Moorella thermoacetica: one gene and its partners. The protein of the gene in region 2 interacts with the protein of the main gene of each other region in a pairwise test. Links are inferred from orthologs where the notes say so. Each region holds a gene or a part of one and is shown on either strand. Other genes may lie near its edges. The genes, in order: rplL, MOTHE_RS09200, MOTHE_RS07195 and dnaX.

Evidence for each region.
Region 1: the proteins of MOTHE_RS09200 (region 2) and rplL interact in binary tests that used the Escherichia coli proteins (3 or more experiments, as listed by UniProt). The link is inferred for Moorella thermoacetica from one-to-one orthologs.
Region 3: the proteins of MOTHE_RS09200 (region 2) and MOTHE_RS07195 interact in binary tests that used the Escherichia coli proteins (3 or more experiments, as listed by UniProt). The link is inferred for Moorella thermoacetica from one-to-one orthologs.
Region 4: the proteins of MOTHE_RS09200 (region 2) and dnaX interact in binary tests that used the Escherichia coli proteins (3 or more experiments, as listed by UniProt). The link is inferred for Moorella thermoacetica from one-to-one orthologs.

The regions. Positions count from the first base shown.
Region 1 is NZ_CP012369.1:2,475,918-2,478,675, forward strand. It holds rplL (50S ribosomal protein L7/L12), read right to left. Parts: upstream 1,691-2,758; coding sequence 1,310-1,690; downstream 1-1,309. Other genes in the region: rpoB (DNA-directed RNA polymerase subunit beta), read right to left, coding at 1-1,081; rplJ (50S ribosomal protein L10), read right to left, coding at 1,711-2,241; rplA (50S ribosomal protein L1), read right to left, coding at 2,404-2,758. UniProt on the Escherichia coli protein: The binding site for several of the GTPase factors involved in protein synthesis (IF-2, EF-Tu, EF-G and RF3). Is thus essential for accurate translation.
Region 2 is NZ_CP012369.1:1,829,554-1,833,629, forward strand. The notes cover bases 66-4,076. They hold MOTHE_RS09200 (DNA polymerase III subunit alpha), read right to left. Parts: upstream 3,737-4,076; coding sequence 266-3,736; downstream 66-265. Other genes in these bases: MOTHE_RS09205 (YtrH family sporulation protein), read left to right, coding at 3,859-4,076. UniProt on the Escherichia coli protein: DNA polymerase III is a complex, multichain enzyme responsible for most of the replicative synthesis in bacteria. This DNA polymerase also exhibits 3' to 5' exonuclease activity. The alpha chain is the DNA polymerase catalytic subunit.
Region 3 is NZ_CP012369.1:1,431,143-1,435,079, reverse strand. What follows is about bases 1-2,781. They hold MOTHE_RS07195 (pyridoxal phosphate-dependent aminotransferase), read left to right. Parts: upstream 1-686; coding sequence 687-1,877; downstream 1,878-2,781. Other genes in these bases: ku (non-homologous end joining protein Ku), read left to right, coding at 1,979-2,781; MOTHE_RS07200 (hypothetical protein), read left to right, coding at 360-608; MOTHE_RS07205 (SNF2 helicase-associated domain-containing protein), read left to right, coding at 1-170. In the rest of the region: more of ku, read left to right, coding at 2,782-2,812; ligD (non-homologous end-joining DNA ligase), read left to right, coding at 2,809-3,771. UniProt on the Escherichia coli protein: Shows aminotransferase activity with methionine and histidine as substrates, and to a lesser extent also with phenylalanine.
Region 4 is NZ_CP012369.1:27,674-31,812, reverse strand. The notes cover bases 679-3,661. They hold dnaX (DNA polymerase III subunit gamma/tau), read right to left. Parts: upstream 3,064-3,661; coding sequence 1,294-3,063; downstream 679-1,293. Other genes in these bases: MOTHE_RS00160 (YbaB/EbfC family nucleoid-associated protein), read right to left, coding at 955-1,269; recR (recombination mediator RecR), read right to left, coding at 679-951. Also shown: MOTHE_RS00175 (pro-sigmaK processing inhibitor BofA family protein), read right to left, coding at 1-35; MOTHE_RS00170 (DUF2508 family protein), read right to left, coding at 48-266; more of recR, read right to left, coding at 352-678; MOTHE_RS00145 (DNA adenine methylase), read right to left, coding at 3,791-4,139. UniProt on the Escherichia coli protein: Part of the beta sliding clamp loading complex, which hydrolyzes ATP to load the beta clamp onto primed DNA to form the DNA replication pre-initiation complex.

The DNA of each region.
Region 1 (2,758 bases), 650 kb from region 2 along the record:
CAACATCCTGGATGGTCATCCGTTCGCGTACCACTCGTTCCATCCGCGCCAGACCGATACGAAACTGGTTCTGTAAGAGTTCTCCGACCGAACGCAGGCGCCGGTTACCCAGGTGGTCGATATCATCGGGTTTTACCTCGCCATCCATGAGGCGAAGGAGATATTTGATGGTATAGATAATGTCCTCTTTGGTTAAGGTGCGGATGTACTCTTCCCGACCGTCAACCTCCCGGGTCAGGATGCCGTGATTAAATTTCTTGTGGAGCTTATAGCGGCCGACATTGCCCAGATCATAACGTCTGGGGTCAAAGAAGAGGGATTCCAGCAAGTTTCTGGCGCTGTCCACCGTCGGCGGTTCACCTGGCCGCAGGCGTTTATAGATTTCAACCAGGGCCTCTTCTTCAGATTCCGTGTTATCCTTTTCCAGGGTGTTCTGGATACGGCCGTCGTAATCAAAAAGCTCAAGAATTCGGGCATTGGTGTTGTAGCCCAGGGCACGGAGGAGGATTGTTACCGGTATTTTACGGGTACGATCAATGCGGACATAAATGCTCTCCGTATTATCGGTTTCAAACTCCAGCCAGGCGCCCCGGTTGGGGATCACCGTGGCTCCGTAAACCTTGGTTCCGCTGGCATCAATACCTTCAGCATAATAGGCACCCGGCGAACGGACCAGTTGGCTGACAATAACCCTCTCGGCGCCATTGATGATAAAGGTGCCCTTATCGGTCATCAGGGGGAAATCCCCCATGAAGACCTCCTGTTCCTTAACCTCGCCGGTTTCTCTGTTAATCAAGCGTACCTTGACCCGCAGGGGGGCAGCGTAGGTCATATCCCGCTCTTTGCATTCGTCCTCTGAATACTTGGGCTCGCCCAGGGAATAATCTACAAATTGCAGAATCAGGTTGCCGGTGAAGTCCTGAATAGGCGAGATATCGTGAAAGAGCTCCCGCAGTCCAGTATCAATAAACCACTGATAGGAGTTACGCTGGATTTCAATAAGGTTTGGTAACTCCAGGGTCTCTTTGATCTTGGCAAAGGTCCACCGTTCCCTGGCCCCAACCTTGACTGGATAAGCCAAAGTTCAAGTCCCCCCCACAAGAAATTCAAAAGCAAGGCACTAAAAAACCTCGCTTTTGTCATCTAAAATTCCTGCTACCTATTATTTCCGTATGAGGTAATACTTAATCCTCTGCCCACAATTAATGGCATTTTATTATGCTAGCACAAGGGGTGATAAATGTCAAGGAAAATTGCGGGCAAAAAATGATAAGCCGGGGAACCCAGGGTTCCCCGGCTGCCAGCCCGACTATTTAATCTCGACGGTGGCGCCGGCCTCTTCGAGTTTGGCCTTGATGCTCTCAGCTTCCTCTTTGCTGACCTTTTCTTTAACCGGCTTGGGTGCTTCGTCGACCAGGGCCTTCGCCTCTTTTAGCCCCAGTGCGGTAATCTCCCGGACGACTTTGATAACGTTGATCTTCTTGTCACCGGCTTCCTTCAAGATGACGTCGAACTCGGTTTGCTCTTCAGCCGGTGCTTCAGCCGGGGCGGCGGCACCGGGGGCTACAGCCATGGCCACCGGAGCGGCGGCGCTGACGCCGAATTCATCCTCCAGGGCTTTCACCAGCTCAGACAATTCCAGAACCGTCAATCCTTTTACGGCTTCAATGATTTCCTGTACTTTGCTCATGATGTAAATTCCTCCTTATGTTAAGCTACTGCTTCCTTTTGCTTGCGGATGGCTTCGAGGGCGTAGACCAGGTTGCGCATGTTACCAGCCAGGACATTGACCAGGCCGGACAGGGGCGCCTGGAAACCGCCTACCATTTTAGCCAGGAGCTCCTCGCGGGACGGCAGGTCGGAAAGGGCCTTGATCTCGTTGATGCCAATAATTTTGCCCTGCAATACACCGACCTTGATCTGGAAAGTCTTGCTGTTGCGCACTACCTCATTCAATATTTTCGCAGGGGCCACAGGATCAGTAGCGCTGAAGGCTATCGCTGTTGGACCCTGGAGGTGAGGTTCGAGGCCATCCAGGCCAAGTTCTCGGGCCGCCCGGGCCGTCAGGGTGTTCTTTACTACCTTGAACTCTACTCCGGCCTCCCGCAATTGCCGGCGGAGTTTAGTCATCTCCGCTACATTTAGTCCCCGGTAATCAGCCAAGATGGAAAGAATAGAGGTTCCCAATTTATCTTTTATCTCCTGCGTAGCTGCCACCTTGGCCTCACGTTGCTTATTCATTTAGTCACCTCCTGTCTGCTTAAAAAGTTAAAGCCCCCGCAGACAGGCGAGGGCAATAGCTGACTAACCGTTTAGACGGTTAACTTTTTTACCTCGGCAGGCAAATTTAAGCCGATGGCACCTGCTGTCTACGGCAAACCAATATTTAGTTAACTGGTATATTTATTTAACAGCCCGCAAGGGATTGACCCTGATTCCCGGTCCCATGGTAGTGGCCAGGCTGACGCTCTTTAAATACTGACCCTTGGCCGTGGCCGGTTTGGCCCTTAAAAGGGCGTCCATCAAGGCCTGAAAGTTTTCTTTTAATTTGCTGGCTTCAAAGCTGGCCTTACCGATTGGGGCATGGATAATGGCTGTCTTATCAACCCGGAATTCGATTTTACCTGCTTTCACTTCTTTGACAGCCCGGGCTATATCCATGGTAACTGTGCCTGCCTTGGGGTTGGGCATTAAACCCCGGGGGCCCAGGATGCGGCCCAGTCTACCGACCAGGCCCATCATATCCGGAGTGGCGATG
Region 2 (4,076 bases):
GCAAAGTTTACTAGCGTCTCGAACCCAGTCGTCTCCGCCTGTACCCCAAATCGTTTACATATTCATGGTTTGTGGCGGGGGCGCCAGCCCCAGGATGGGCTCTTTGAAAAACGCTCTCTTCTTTGGCTGGCTTTGTGCTGCCTTGCTGCAAACAAATGTCAGGGCTAAATTTTTATGGTATTTGTTTGTGGATGCCGTGCCACAATGGCTAACTCTTTTTACCTTTCTAATTCCACCTGTTTCTTTATATTCCTCCTGGGCCGGGTTAAATTCTATTTTCCTGCACCAGCTTAATTTTATCATACCCGCCTAAAAGCCCGGCCAAACTTGCCATCAACTCCGGCACCGGTTCTATCCAATAACGCCTGTGTAAGGCGATAGTCCTACGGCTGTCGGCCAGATAGAGATATACCTGACAGGGACCCGGGTGGGCGGCTAAAGTATCCCTCAGGGCTGTTAGCTGTCCCTCACTAGATAGCTTGAGGTAGAGACGTCCCCCACCCTGCCGGGCCTCCGGTAATGTCCCGTGGGTCCCTGCCGGAGGAGGGAGGGTCCGGTCTCCCCCGCCGGCCTCCGGCGCCAGGGGCCGGACCAGGTTGGCCAGGACCTGGACCCCTTCTTCCTGTTTATCGACCTGCCCCTGGACCAGGACGGCCCGGTCGGGAGCGAGCCAGGAACGTACCTGGCTGTACATCCGGGGAAAGAGGACAGCTTCTACCTGACCGCTGAAATCCTCCAGGGTGAGAACGGCCATGGGATCACCCTTACGGGTTACCAGCCGGCGCAGGCCGCTGACCAGGCCGCCGATGGTAACCTGGCTGCCATCGGCTATCTCCGCCAGATCGGCCAGGGAATGGGAGGTCAGCTTTTTTAATACCGGAGCATAGGGTTCCAGGGGATGGCCGCTCAGGTAAAAGCCCAGGAGTTCCTTTTCCATGGCCAGTATATCGGCCCGGGAGAAGTCGGTTACCTGGGGCAGGGGGGGATCGTTAACCTCTTCAGGCACCAGGTCCATGAGGGAAACCTGGCCGCTGCGGCGGTCTTCCTGACGCCTGGCGGCCACTTCCAGGCACTCGTCCAGGCCGGCCAGGAGCTGGCGGCGGTTGGGGTTGATAGAATTAAAGGCGCCGCAGCGGATGAGGCTCTCCACCACCCTTTTATTGGCCTGGCGGCTGTCCACCCGCCGGCAGAAGTCCAGGAGGGAGGTAAAGGGACCGCCTGCTTCCCGGGCGGCAATAATGGCCAGGGCGGCGGCCCGGCCAGCGTTTTTAACGGCCGCCAGGCCAAAGCGGATCTGCCTCCCAGTGACGGTGAAATCGACCCCTGATTCATTGACATCCGGCGGCAGGACGGCGATCCCCAGGCGCTGGCACTCAGCCAGGTAGGGCTCCATCTTGTCCAGGTGCTCGGCCACGCTGGAAAGAAGGGCGCCCATAAGCTCGGCCGGGTAATGGGCCTTCAGGTAGGCCGTCTGATAGGCTACCAGGGCGTAGGCCGCCGAATGGCTGGCATTGAAGCCGTAGCCGGCGAAGTATTCCATCAGCTCAAAAATTTTCTGCGCGACATCCCGGGGTATAGCCTTGGCCTCTGCCCCGGCCAGGAAGCGATCCCGCTGGGCCGCCAGGACCTCGGGCTTCTTTTTCCCCATGGCCCGGCGCAGGAGGTCGGCCTGGCCCAGGGTAAAACCGGCCAACTCGCTGGCAATGCGCATGACCTGCTCCTGGTAGAGGATAACCCCGTAGGTGTCTTTGAGTATCGGTTCCAGGGCCGGGTGCAGGTAACTGATGGGGGTAACCCCGTGTTTGCGCTTAATAAAATCTTCGACCATACCGCTTCCCAGTGGCCCGGGCCGGTAGAGGGCCACCAGGGCGATGATATCTTCAAAGCGCTCCGGCTTGAGTTCTTTCAGGATGGCCCGCATGCCGCTACTTTCTAGCTGGAAGATGCCGCTGGTTTCACCGCTGGCCAGAAGCTGGTAGGTTGGCCGGTCATCCAGGGGCAGGCTTTCCAGGTCCAGTTCCCGGCCATGGTTGCGCCGGATGGCCTCCCGGGCGTGGCCGATAACCGTCAGGGTGCGGAGGCCCAGCAGGTCCATCTTCAATAGCCCCAATTCCTCCACAGCCTGCATGGGGTACTGGGTGGTAACGGCATCCCCTGTCTTTTGCAGGGGCAGATAATGAATTAAAGGCTCCCGGGTGATGACAATCCCCGCGGCATGGATGGAGGCATGGCGGGGCATACCCTCGATGGCCCGGGCCGTATCCAGGAGTTCCCGCACCTCCCGGTTGCCTTCGTAGCTCTCTTTTAAATCCGGGCTGGTGGCCAGGGCCCTCTCCAGGGTAATACCCAGCTCCATGGGCACCATCTTGGCGATCCTGTCCACCTCACCCAGGGGCAAACCCAGGACACGGCCCACATCCCGGACGGCCGCCCGGGCGGCCATGGTACCGAAGGTAATGATCTGGGCCACATGGTCACGGCCGTACTTCTCCAGGACATACTGGATGACTTCATCCCGCCGTTCGAAGCAGAAGTCCATGTCGATGTCCGGCATACTGACCCGTTCGGGGTTTAAAAAACGTTCAAAGAGGAGGTTGTAGCGCAGGGGATCAATGGAGGTTATCCCCAGGCAGTAGGCCACCAGGCTGCCGGCGGCCGAACCCCGACCCGGCCCCACCGGGATCCCCCGCCGGCGGGCGAAATTGACCATATCCCAAACTATCAAGAAATAGCCCGGATAGCCCATTTGCTCGATTATACCCAGCTCGTACTCCAGGCGCTGCCGGGCCGTTCCATCGTCATGGGGGTAACGCCGTTTAAGGCCCTCGTAACTCAGGCGGCGGAGATAACTGGCTGCGTCCTCTCCTGCCGGCACCTGGTAGGCCGGCAGGTGTAACCGGCCGAAGGTGAAGTCGAAATGGCAGCGCTCGGCGATGGCCAGGGTGTTGGCCAGGGCTGAGGGTACCTCCCGGAAGAGGTTGTCCATCTCGGCAGGAGATTTTAAATAAAACTGGGCCGTGGGAAAACGCAGGCGGTTAGGATCGTCCAGGGTCTTGCCTGTCTGGATACAGAGGAGGACGTCATGGGCCCGGGCCTGGTCCTGGCGAATGTAGTGGACGTCATTGGTGGCGACCAGGGGAATTTTTAATCTGGCTGCCAGGTCTACCAGCCGGCGGTTGAGCTGCCGCTGTTCCGGCAGGCCCTGGTCCTGGAGTTCCAGGTAAAAATTCTCCGGGCCAAAGACCTCCCGCAGCCAGGTAGCCGCCTCATAGGCCGCATCTTCCCGGTTCTTTAAAAGGTGGGCTGGCACTTCCCCAGCCAGGCAGGCGCTCAGGGCTATGAGACCCTGGCTGTGGCGGCTCAAAAGCTCCCGGTCCACCCGGGGCTTGTAATAGAAACCTTCCAGGAAGGCAGCCGAGACCAGGGCCGTGAGGTTGCGGTAACCCGTGGCGTCGGTGGCCAGGAGGACCAGGTGGTACTGGTAATCATCCCGGTGGGGCTCCCGGTCGTGGCGGGAGCGGGGAGCCACATAAACCTCGCAGCCGATAATGGGCTTGATGCCTTGTTCCCGGGCCGCTTTATAGAACTCCACGGCGCCGTACATGACGCCGTGATCCGTGAGGGCCAGGGCGGGCATACCCATTTCCCCGGCGGCCCGGACCAGATCCTTGATGCGGCCGGCTCCATCCAGGAGGCTGTATTCACTGTGGACATGGAGGTGGACGAAAGACTTCATGGGGAGTAATTTCTACATCCAGGGGCAGATTCCTTTTCTGGCATAACCCCATCTAAAGAGACGTAAGATATTTAGGAAGCCGCCCCCTTCCTAGTGTACCCTGTTTCGGAGGCCACTTATAAATGGACGGTTTTTTACCCAAGCTGCTGCTCATCTTCTTTACCGCCCTGGGAGTCGTCCTGGGAGCGGCCATAGTGGGCTCCCTGGCGGCCATCCTGGTCGGGCAACCTCCCTTAAGAACCATGACCCGCCTGGCCCTGGAGATCAAGATCTGGGCCATTGCCGCTGCCATGGGCGGTACCTTCAGTGCCATTGAGATTTTAGGCCAGGGCCTCCTGGA
Region 3 (3,937 bases), 400 kb from region 2 along the record:
AAGAGTTGGAGTCCCTGTCCCGGTTCTGGCGCGAAGGTGCCTCAACGGGGGTCGTCACGGCGAAGGAAGCCCTGAGACTCGGACTGGCCGGAGGCCAGGTGCCGGGCCGGGAGCCCGGACGGCGGCCTCCCGGGTGTCCCCGGCCTGCCGGTTCTCCGGGTGGAAGCTGAGGGGGAGTTGGGGTCCCTGCTGCAAAAGCTCCGGGACAACCATCCTTCCTTGTTTTTCGCCTGCGGGGCCGGGGGAAAGAAGAGTTAATTACCGCCCTGCGGGAGAAACGGGCCGCCCTTGCCGGCGGAAGCGCGACGGCGGCTGCTGCCGGAGGCGGGGAAGAAACGGCTGCCGGGGGCGAGGAGCTTTTGCCGGTGCTTCCCCGGGACCCGGGCGAATTCTGGCGGGCGGGCCCGGAGCTGGCCCTTTTCCAGGTCAATATCGCACCTCCAGCCATACCCCGGGCTGTTTTAAAACGCCTGGGCCCGCCACCCCTTGGTCCTTATGCCCGGGAGTTTCAGCAGCTGCTGGCCAGCTACTATCAGGAGATCTCCTGCCGGGCCTACGAACTGGCTAATGCCGGGGACGGCCAGGAAGGGCCGGAGACCGGGTCCTAGCTGGCAGTTGAAAAATCCTTTACAAAAGCCCGGGCGGGATAAATAATAAAGCTAGCAATATTTCTGGAGGGATTTAAGATGCAACTTGCCCAGCGGGCTGCCGGTATCAGTCCTTCACCCACCCTGGCCATTGACGCCCAGGCCAAAGCCATGAAGGCTAAAGGGGTGAAGGTAATAAACTTCAGCGCCGGCGAGCCTGATTTCGGTACACCGGAGCATATCAAACAGGCAGCCATCGACGCCCTGGCAGCCGGCTTTACCCGTTACACGCCGGTAGCCGGGATTCCTGAACTGCGCCAGGCAATATGCGCCAGCCTGGCTGCCCGGGGAGTGACCTATGAACCGGCAGATATCGTCGTCTCCTGCGGCGCCAAGCATTCCCTCTATAATGCCATGCAGGTTTTACTTAACGCTGGTGATGAGGTGATCCTTAGCGCCCCCTACTGGGTAAGCTATTACGAACAGGTTAAACTCGCCGGCGGTGTCCCGGTGGTAGTCACCACCGGCCCCGACACCGGCTTTAAGTTGACGCCAGGGTTGCTGGAAGCGGCCATTACCCCGCGGACAAGGCTTTTAATCCTCAATTCGCCATGTAACCCAACCGGCGCTGTCTACAGCCGGGAGGAACTGGCAGCCCTGGCTGAAGTAATTGTTGCCCGGGACCTGATAGTCATTTCCGATGAAATTTATGCCGCCCTCCTCTACGACGGCCTGACCCACACCAGCATCGCCTCCCTGGCGCCGGAGGTAAAAGAACGGACCATCCTCATTGACGGGGTGTCCAAGACCTACGCCATGACCGGCTGGCGGATTGGCTATGCCGCTGCGCCGCGGCCCGTGGCCAAAGCCATGACGGATCTCCAGAGCCACTCGACTTCCAATCCCACCTCCATCGCCCAGAAGGCGGCCGTGGCTGCCCTGACCGGCAGCCAGGAAGCCGTGGAAATGATGCGTCGCGAGTTTGAACAACGCCGCAACCGCATCCTGGCGGGCCTGCGGGAGTTACCGGGCATCGAATGCAACCAGCCCGGCGGTGCTTTCTACGTTTTCCCCTATATCGGCAAGTTGTTCGGCCGCAAATTCCGGGGTCGGGTCCTGGGCAACTCCACCGATGTCGCTACAGCCCTGCTGAATGAATTCCAGGTGGCAGTGGTACCGGGCGTCGCCTTCGGCGCCGAACCTTACCTGCGCCTCTCCTATGCCACCTCCATGGACCAGATCGAAGCCGGCCTGGAAAGACTCCGGGCCTTTGTAACCGAACTGGAATAGTTGTGCCGATCCTGGCCGGCCCGGGGCGCCCGGGCTTTTCTTTTTGCCGTATTGCCACCCGGCCGGATGGAGATACTAGGGAAAAGCCTGAGGTGAGAGCCATGCGGCCCCTGTGGAAAGGCGCCATCAGCTTCGGCCTGGTCAATGTGCCGGTGAAGCTCTACCCGGCCACCGAGAGCAACGACCTCAAGTTCAATTACCTGCATACCCGTTGCAAAACACCCATCCAGTACCGGAAGTACTGCCCCTACTGCCAGGTGGAGGTACCGCCGGAGGAGATAGCACGCGGCTATGAATACGAAAAGGGCAAGTATGTAATCTTGCGGGAGGAAGACCTGGAGGCTATTCCCGCCGAAAAAACCAGGAGCATTAACATCATGGACTTCGTCGACCTGGAGGAAATCGACCCTATCTACTTCTCCCGCTCTTACTACCTGGCCCCGGCCGACATGGGCCAGAAGCCTTATCTCCTCTTGAAAAAGGCTATGGAGGAGACGGGCAAGGTGGCCGTCGCCCGGGTAACTATCCGGAGCCGGGAATCCCTGGCGACGGTCAGGGTCTATGGCCCGGCCTTGGTAATGAGCACCATGTTTTACCCCCGGGAGGTAAGACCTGTAACCGGGATGCCGGAACTGGACTTCCAGGTGAACCTCCGCGAGAACGAGGTGAAGATGGCTGTTACCCTGATCAAGAGCATGGCAACCAGTTTCCAGCCGGAGAAATATACGGACACCTACCGCCAGGCCCTGCTCCAGGTCATCGAAGCCAAAATCGCCGGGGAAGAAGTAGAGGTTCCGGCCCGGCCGGAGGCCGGCAAAGTAGTCGATCTCATGGAGGCCCTGAAAGCCAGCATCGAACTGGTCAGGCAGGAAAAGGAGAAAGTTGCTGCCGACGTCGAGGACCGCAAGCCCCGCCGCCGGCGCAAAACTTCATGACCACTACCGGAGCCGGCCTGCCCCTGTTCCAGATCAGGCCTATGCTCGCCGTAATCAGCAGGCCCTTCGATTCCCCGGATTTCTTGTATGAAATAAAATGGGACGGCTATCGTTGCCTGGCCTACCTTGAGGGACAAACCCTCCTCCAATCCCGCAACCTCCTGAACATTACACCCACCTTTCCCGAACTGGCCAGCCTCCACCAGCGGGTAAAAGGGCAACCGGCAGTACTGGACGGGGAGATTATCGTCCCCGGGAAGGATGGCAAGCCTTCCTTCAGCCTCCTCCAGGGGAGGGGCCGCCTGGGAGACCCCCTTAAAGTAAGGCAGGCGGCCAGGCGCATGCCGGCCATCTTTGTCGCCTTTGACCTCCTTTATTACCAGGGCGAAAACATTATGCCGGAGCCCCTCCGCTGGCGCAAAGAAAGGCTTCAGGAGGCATTAGCGCCGGGGGAGAACCTGATTGTCTCCAGTTTTATTGAAAACTATGGTATGAAGTTCTATGAGGCCTGTGTTGGCCAGGGGCTGGAAGGAGTGATGGCCAAGGAACTGGACAGCCCTTACCTCCCCGGTAAACGCTCACCCCGATGGCGCAAATTCAGGCACACCCGGGCGGGGGAGTTTATTATTGCCGGCTATGAACCGGGAGCCGGCGGGCGTCTCCTGGGGTCCCTCATCCTGGCGGAATGCCGGGAGGGGCAGCTGGTTTACCGCGGCAAGGTGGGTACAGGCTTTGACCGGCAGGAGGAAAAGAAGTTGCTGGTAGAGTTGCAGCAGCTCCAGCCCGGGCCGCCGCCTTTTAAGGAAAACATCCCGGAGCTAAGGAAGCCCCGGTGGGTGCAACCCCGGCTGGTTTGTACGGTGGAGTACCTGGAGCTGACCCCGGACGGCCGCCTCCGTCACCCCACTTACCGCGGCCTGCGCTGGGATAAGGCTCCATGGGAATGCACCTCGACCTGAAGAAGATTTATTACAAACAAAACCACGGTATTTTTGAATCTTTAAGAACCAATTTAATTATGGAACGTTATTTTAGAATCGTTGCAAATCCTTGAATAACATGTTATAATACTTGTCGCTTGGGTCCATAATTTGTCGATATGTGTAAACTTAACCATCAACAAAG
Region 4 (4,139 bases), 1.8 Mb from region 2 along the record:
GCAGCAAAAAGGAGCTGGATGGTATCGCCTGCCACGGCTACTACCCCCTACAGATCGAAATTATGCAAGGCCTGTCCCCGGTTACGGACTACTTTCCACAGGTACATATACCTTCTTTCTGCAGCCTCCAGCCGGTAGATGGCCTGATCAACCAGGTCCGGTTCCGTAACTTCGGCAAAAAAACGCTGGGCCGCCAGCCATTCCTCCCTGGCTTCTCTGATGGCTTCAGCCATTTTTTCTAATTCTTCCCTCGGTCCCAGTTCCATAAAACCGGCCACCTCCCAACTGCCTTTGGTGATAGGATATGCAGCTGGGAATTATTTCTTGCCAACTTTTTGCTCTATCCCAATTTTATTCTAGTTCGTGGCGGCCGGCAAAGGCCCGGGCCAGGGTAACCTCATCAGCGTATTCCAGATCGCCGCCGACGGGCAAGCCGTAGGCCAGGCGGGTAACCTTTACCCCCAGGGTTTTCAGCAGTTTGTCCAAGTAAAGGGCCGTCGATTCCCCCTCGACATCGGCATTAGTGGCCAGGATGACCTCCTTGACTTTCCCGTCATGAAGCCGGGCCAGGAGCTCCTTGACCCTTAACTGCTCCGGGCCGATACCATCCACGGGGGATATGGCTCCCTGGAGGACGTGGTACAGGCCCCGGTACTGGCGTGTTTTCTCCAGGGCGATAATGTCCCGTGCTTCTTCAACCACACAGATGCAGGAGTGATCCCTTTCCGGATCACTGCAGAGGCGGCAGGGATCCCTGTCAGTGAAGTTACCGCAGATGGAGCAATAGATTGTCTTCTGGCGCGCTTCCAGGATAGCCGCCGCCAGGTCCCGGGCTTCGCTGGCCGGAACTTTAAGGAGATGAAAGGCCAGGCGCTGGGCTGTCTTGGGGCCGATTCCGGGTAGCCTGCCCAGGGCGGTAATCAGTTTATTGAGGGGCTCCGGGTAATACATTCCCTAAAACCCCGGCAGGCGGATATTGCCAGTAATCTTCGCCATTTCCCTGGTTACCATCTCCTGGGACTGGTGCAGAGCCTCGTTGACGGCCGCCAGGATAAGGTCCTGGAGCATCTCCACGTCTTCAGGATCAACGGCTGCCGGGTCAATTTTAATGTTGACTAGTTCCTGGCGACCATTGGCCGTAACTTTTACTACCCCACCGCCGGCGCTGGCCTCAACCGTCCTCTCCCCCAATTCCTCCTGGAGTCTGGCTACCTGGGCCTGCATCTTCTGCATCTGTTTCATCATTTTGTTCATATTGCCCATGCCCATTGATTCAATCCTCCTTCAGGTCTTTCAGTCCTTGATCTCCACTTTATCCGCCCCGAAAAAGTTCACCAACCGGGTCAAGGTATCGCCGGTGTCCCCCGGTGGGGAGGGTTTCCCGGAGGTAATGACTACTTTTAAAGGCCGGCCGAAGACCGCAGCCAGGGCTTTCTCCACCTTCTGCCTGTTACCAGGCTGCTCCAGCATGCCCCGGTGAAAATCGGCTTTGACGGCCAGAGTCAGGGTATCACCATCTATTGCTACCGGTTCGCCCTCCCGCAGGAAGGCCTGAAGCTGGATGCTTTCCCTGCGGGCGGCAGCCAGGACTTCCGGCCAGTGTTCCTGCACTACGGCCAGTTCCAGCCCCGGAGATGCCGGCGAACCGGGTTCCAGGCCGGTCGCGGTCTCCGGCCCGGCCAGCCCTGCCCGATCCCTGCCGGCAGCCTGCGGGAATTCCCGGGAACGGTTAATTACTCGGGCCCGTCCAGCAGGAGACCCTGCCCCGGGGGCCTCAAGTGGGCCGCTGTTTCCCCGTTCCTGCCCGCCGGCATCAGCCCGGCTCCCCGGGGCAACCGGCGGCCTGCCCCCTTCTCCTTGGTTCCTGGTGGCAACCTTTTCCCGGGTCCTGCTGGGAGCGGAACCTTCCAGGGCGGCCAGACGTGCCTCCAGTTCCGCCACCCGCCGGGCCAGGCCTTCCAGGGAGGGGCCGGGGGCAACCAGGAAGCCAGCCAGGGTCATCTCCAGGATGACCCGCGGCTGGTTGCTCCGGCGCAGAGCCGCTCCACCTTGCTGTAGCCTTTCCATGAGGTCTAGCAGGCGATGGTGGTCAAACTGCCGGGCTTGAGCCGCCACCTGCTCCACTTCCTCAGGCAGAAGGCCGGTCAGGGAGCCGGCGCCGGGGTCCACTTTTAAGAGCAGAAGGTTGCGGGTATGATCGAGTAAGTCCTCAAGCAGGCGCCGGGGCTCGATACCGGATGCCAGGGCTTTATCTACCAGGTTCAACACCCCGGCACCATCGCCGGTAGCCAGGGCATCGGTCAGGGCCAGGAGGGTGTCCAGTCGCGCCGTGCCCAGGGTAACTGCTACCTGCCCGGCCGTTACCGGTCCCCTGGTGCCGCTGGCCAGAATCTGGTCCAGGAGGCTGAGGGCATCCCGCAAGCCGCCGGCAGCCTTGCGGGATAAGAGGCTCAAAGCTCCGGGCTCAATCTCCACCCCGTTGGCTGCTGCCACTTCCTGAAGGCGACCGGCAATGGCCTGTACCGTCAGGGGGTGAAAATCAAAGCGCTGGCAGCGGGATAGGATGGTCGGCAGAACCTTGCGCGGCTCGGTGGTAGCCAGAATAAAGACTGCATGGGCCGGGGGCTCTTCTAGGGTTTTCAGGAGGGCATTAAAGGCCTCCTGGGTCAGCATATGGACTTCATCGATAATATAAACCTTGTACCTGCCTTCTACCGGACCCAGAGGTATTTTCTCAATCAGATTGCGGATCTCGTCAATCCCCCGGTTGGAGGCGGCGTCCATCTCCAGGACGTCCAGGGAGTTTCCGGCCAGGATACGCCGGCAATTGGCGCATTCGTTACAGGGTTCCCCCTCCCGGGGTGCCAGGCAATTGATGGCCCGGGCCAGTATTTTCGCCGTGCTGGTTTTCCCCGTACCCCTGGGGCCACAGAAGAGGTAGGCGTGAACCAGGCGCCCGGTACGCAGGGCGTTACGAAGGGTCCTGGTTATATGTTCCTGCCCCACCACCTCGGCAAAGGTGCGAGGCCGCCACTGCCGGTACAGGGCCTGGTACTGGGCCAATTCTTTCACCTTCTTTTGCCGGAATAATAGTGCACCTGCAAATAACTGCCGGCAGGTAGGAAAACAGGTATGTAAAAAAGGGATTATTCACCATCCGAATAATCCCTTCTTGTCACCTTAAGTGACCGTGCACCCACTGTTGAACATGGCCTCCGGGCGTTACCGGTGCAGGTAACTCCAACCAGGTACCCCTGCGGCACCCGAGGCTGCTCACTTACCGCTGCTTCCTCCCGGACCTGACGGGGTTCATGAGTTCTCGTCGCGCAGGACCCGGTTCTCTTCGCCCCTTACACCGGCCGGACCCCACAGGTCAGGTCCGCCAGTGGGACTTCAACCCCGCTATAGCGGTTTGCGGGTTACAGGGCACCGCTACCTCCCCATCTAGCACGGTCAAATCTGGAAAAATTAAAATGGCGGAGAGAGTGGGATTCGAACCCACGAGACAGGATTGTGACCCGTCTACTCGCTCTCCAGGCGAGCGCCTTCGACCACTCAGCCATCTCTCCGCGCCAAACTGATGGTCGTTTATAGTTAAATCTGTTAGCTAGTTTATTATACAGCTAACTAGGCTTAATTGCAAGCCGTCTTTTGCCTTAGTCATCCCTCGCCCCAGCCTTCGATCGATTCTCCTTTCGGTAGAAGCTTGCTCGCTGCAAACAAAAGGCAGCGTGGCATCTTCACGCTCTCACCGGTTAAAGTTCGTCGTGCCGGGAGACTTCGCCGGAACTCAGTAGTTGGTAATCATCAGATGCCTCGCGGACTTATCGTTTCGGTTCTGAAAACTAACCTGGTATCTTTTGTTAAAGGCCCGGATTCTAAAGCCGTGATCCCGGTAGAGGTCGTAAATAAAGGGCGTATTTTTAATTACCAGCATAAACCTTGCCCGGCATGCGCCAGCGAGATAGGCTGCCAGGCGCTCCTGATCGGCTGGTCCGAAAGACATCCCGGCGTAGGCGCTGAAATCACTATCATAGGGCGGGTCCAGGAAGATAAAATCCTCCGGCCCGGGGGCAGTCTGGCGGAGAAACTCTTCGAAATCCAGGCAAAAAATCCTGGCCTTACCCAGGTGTTCGCGT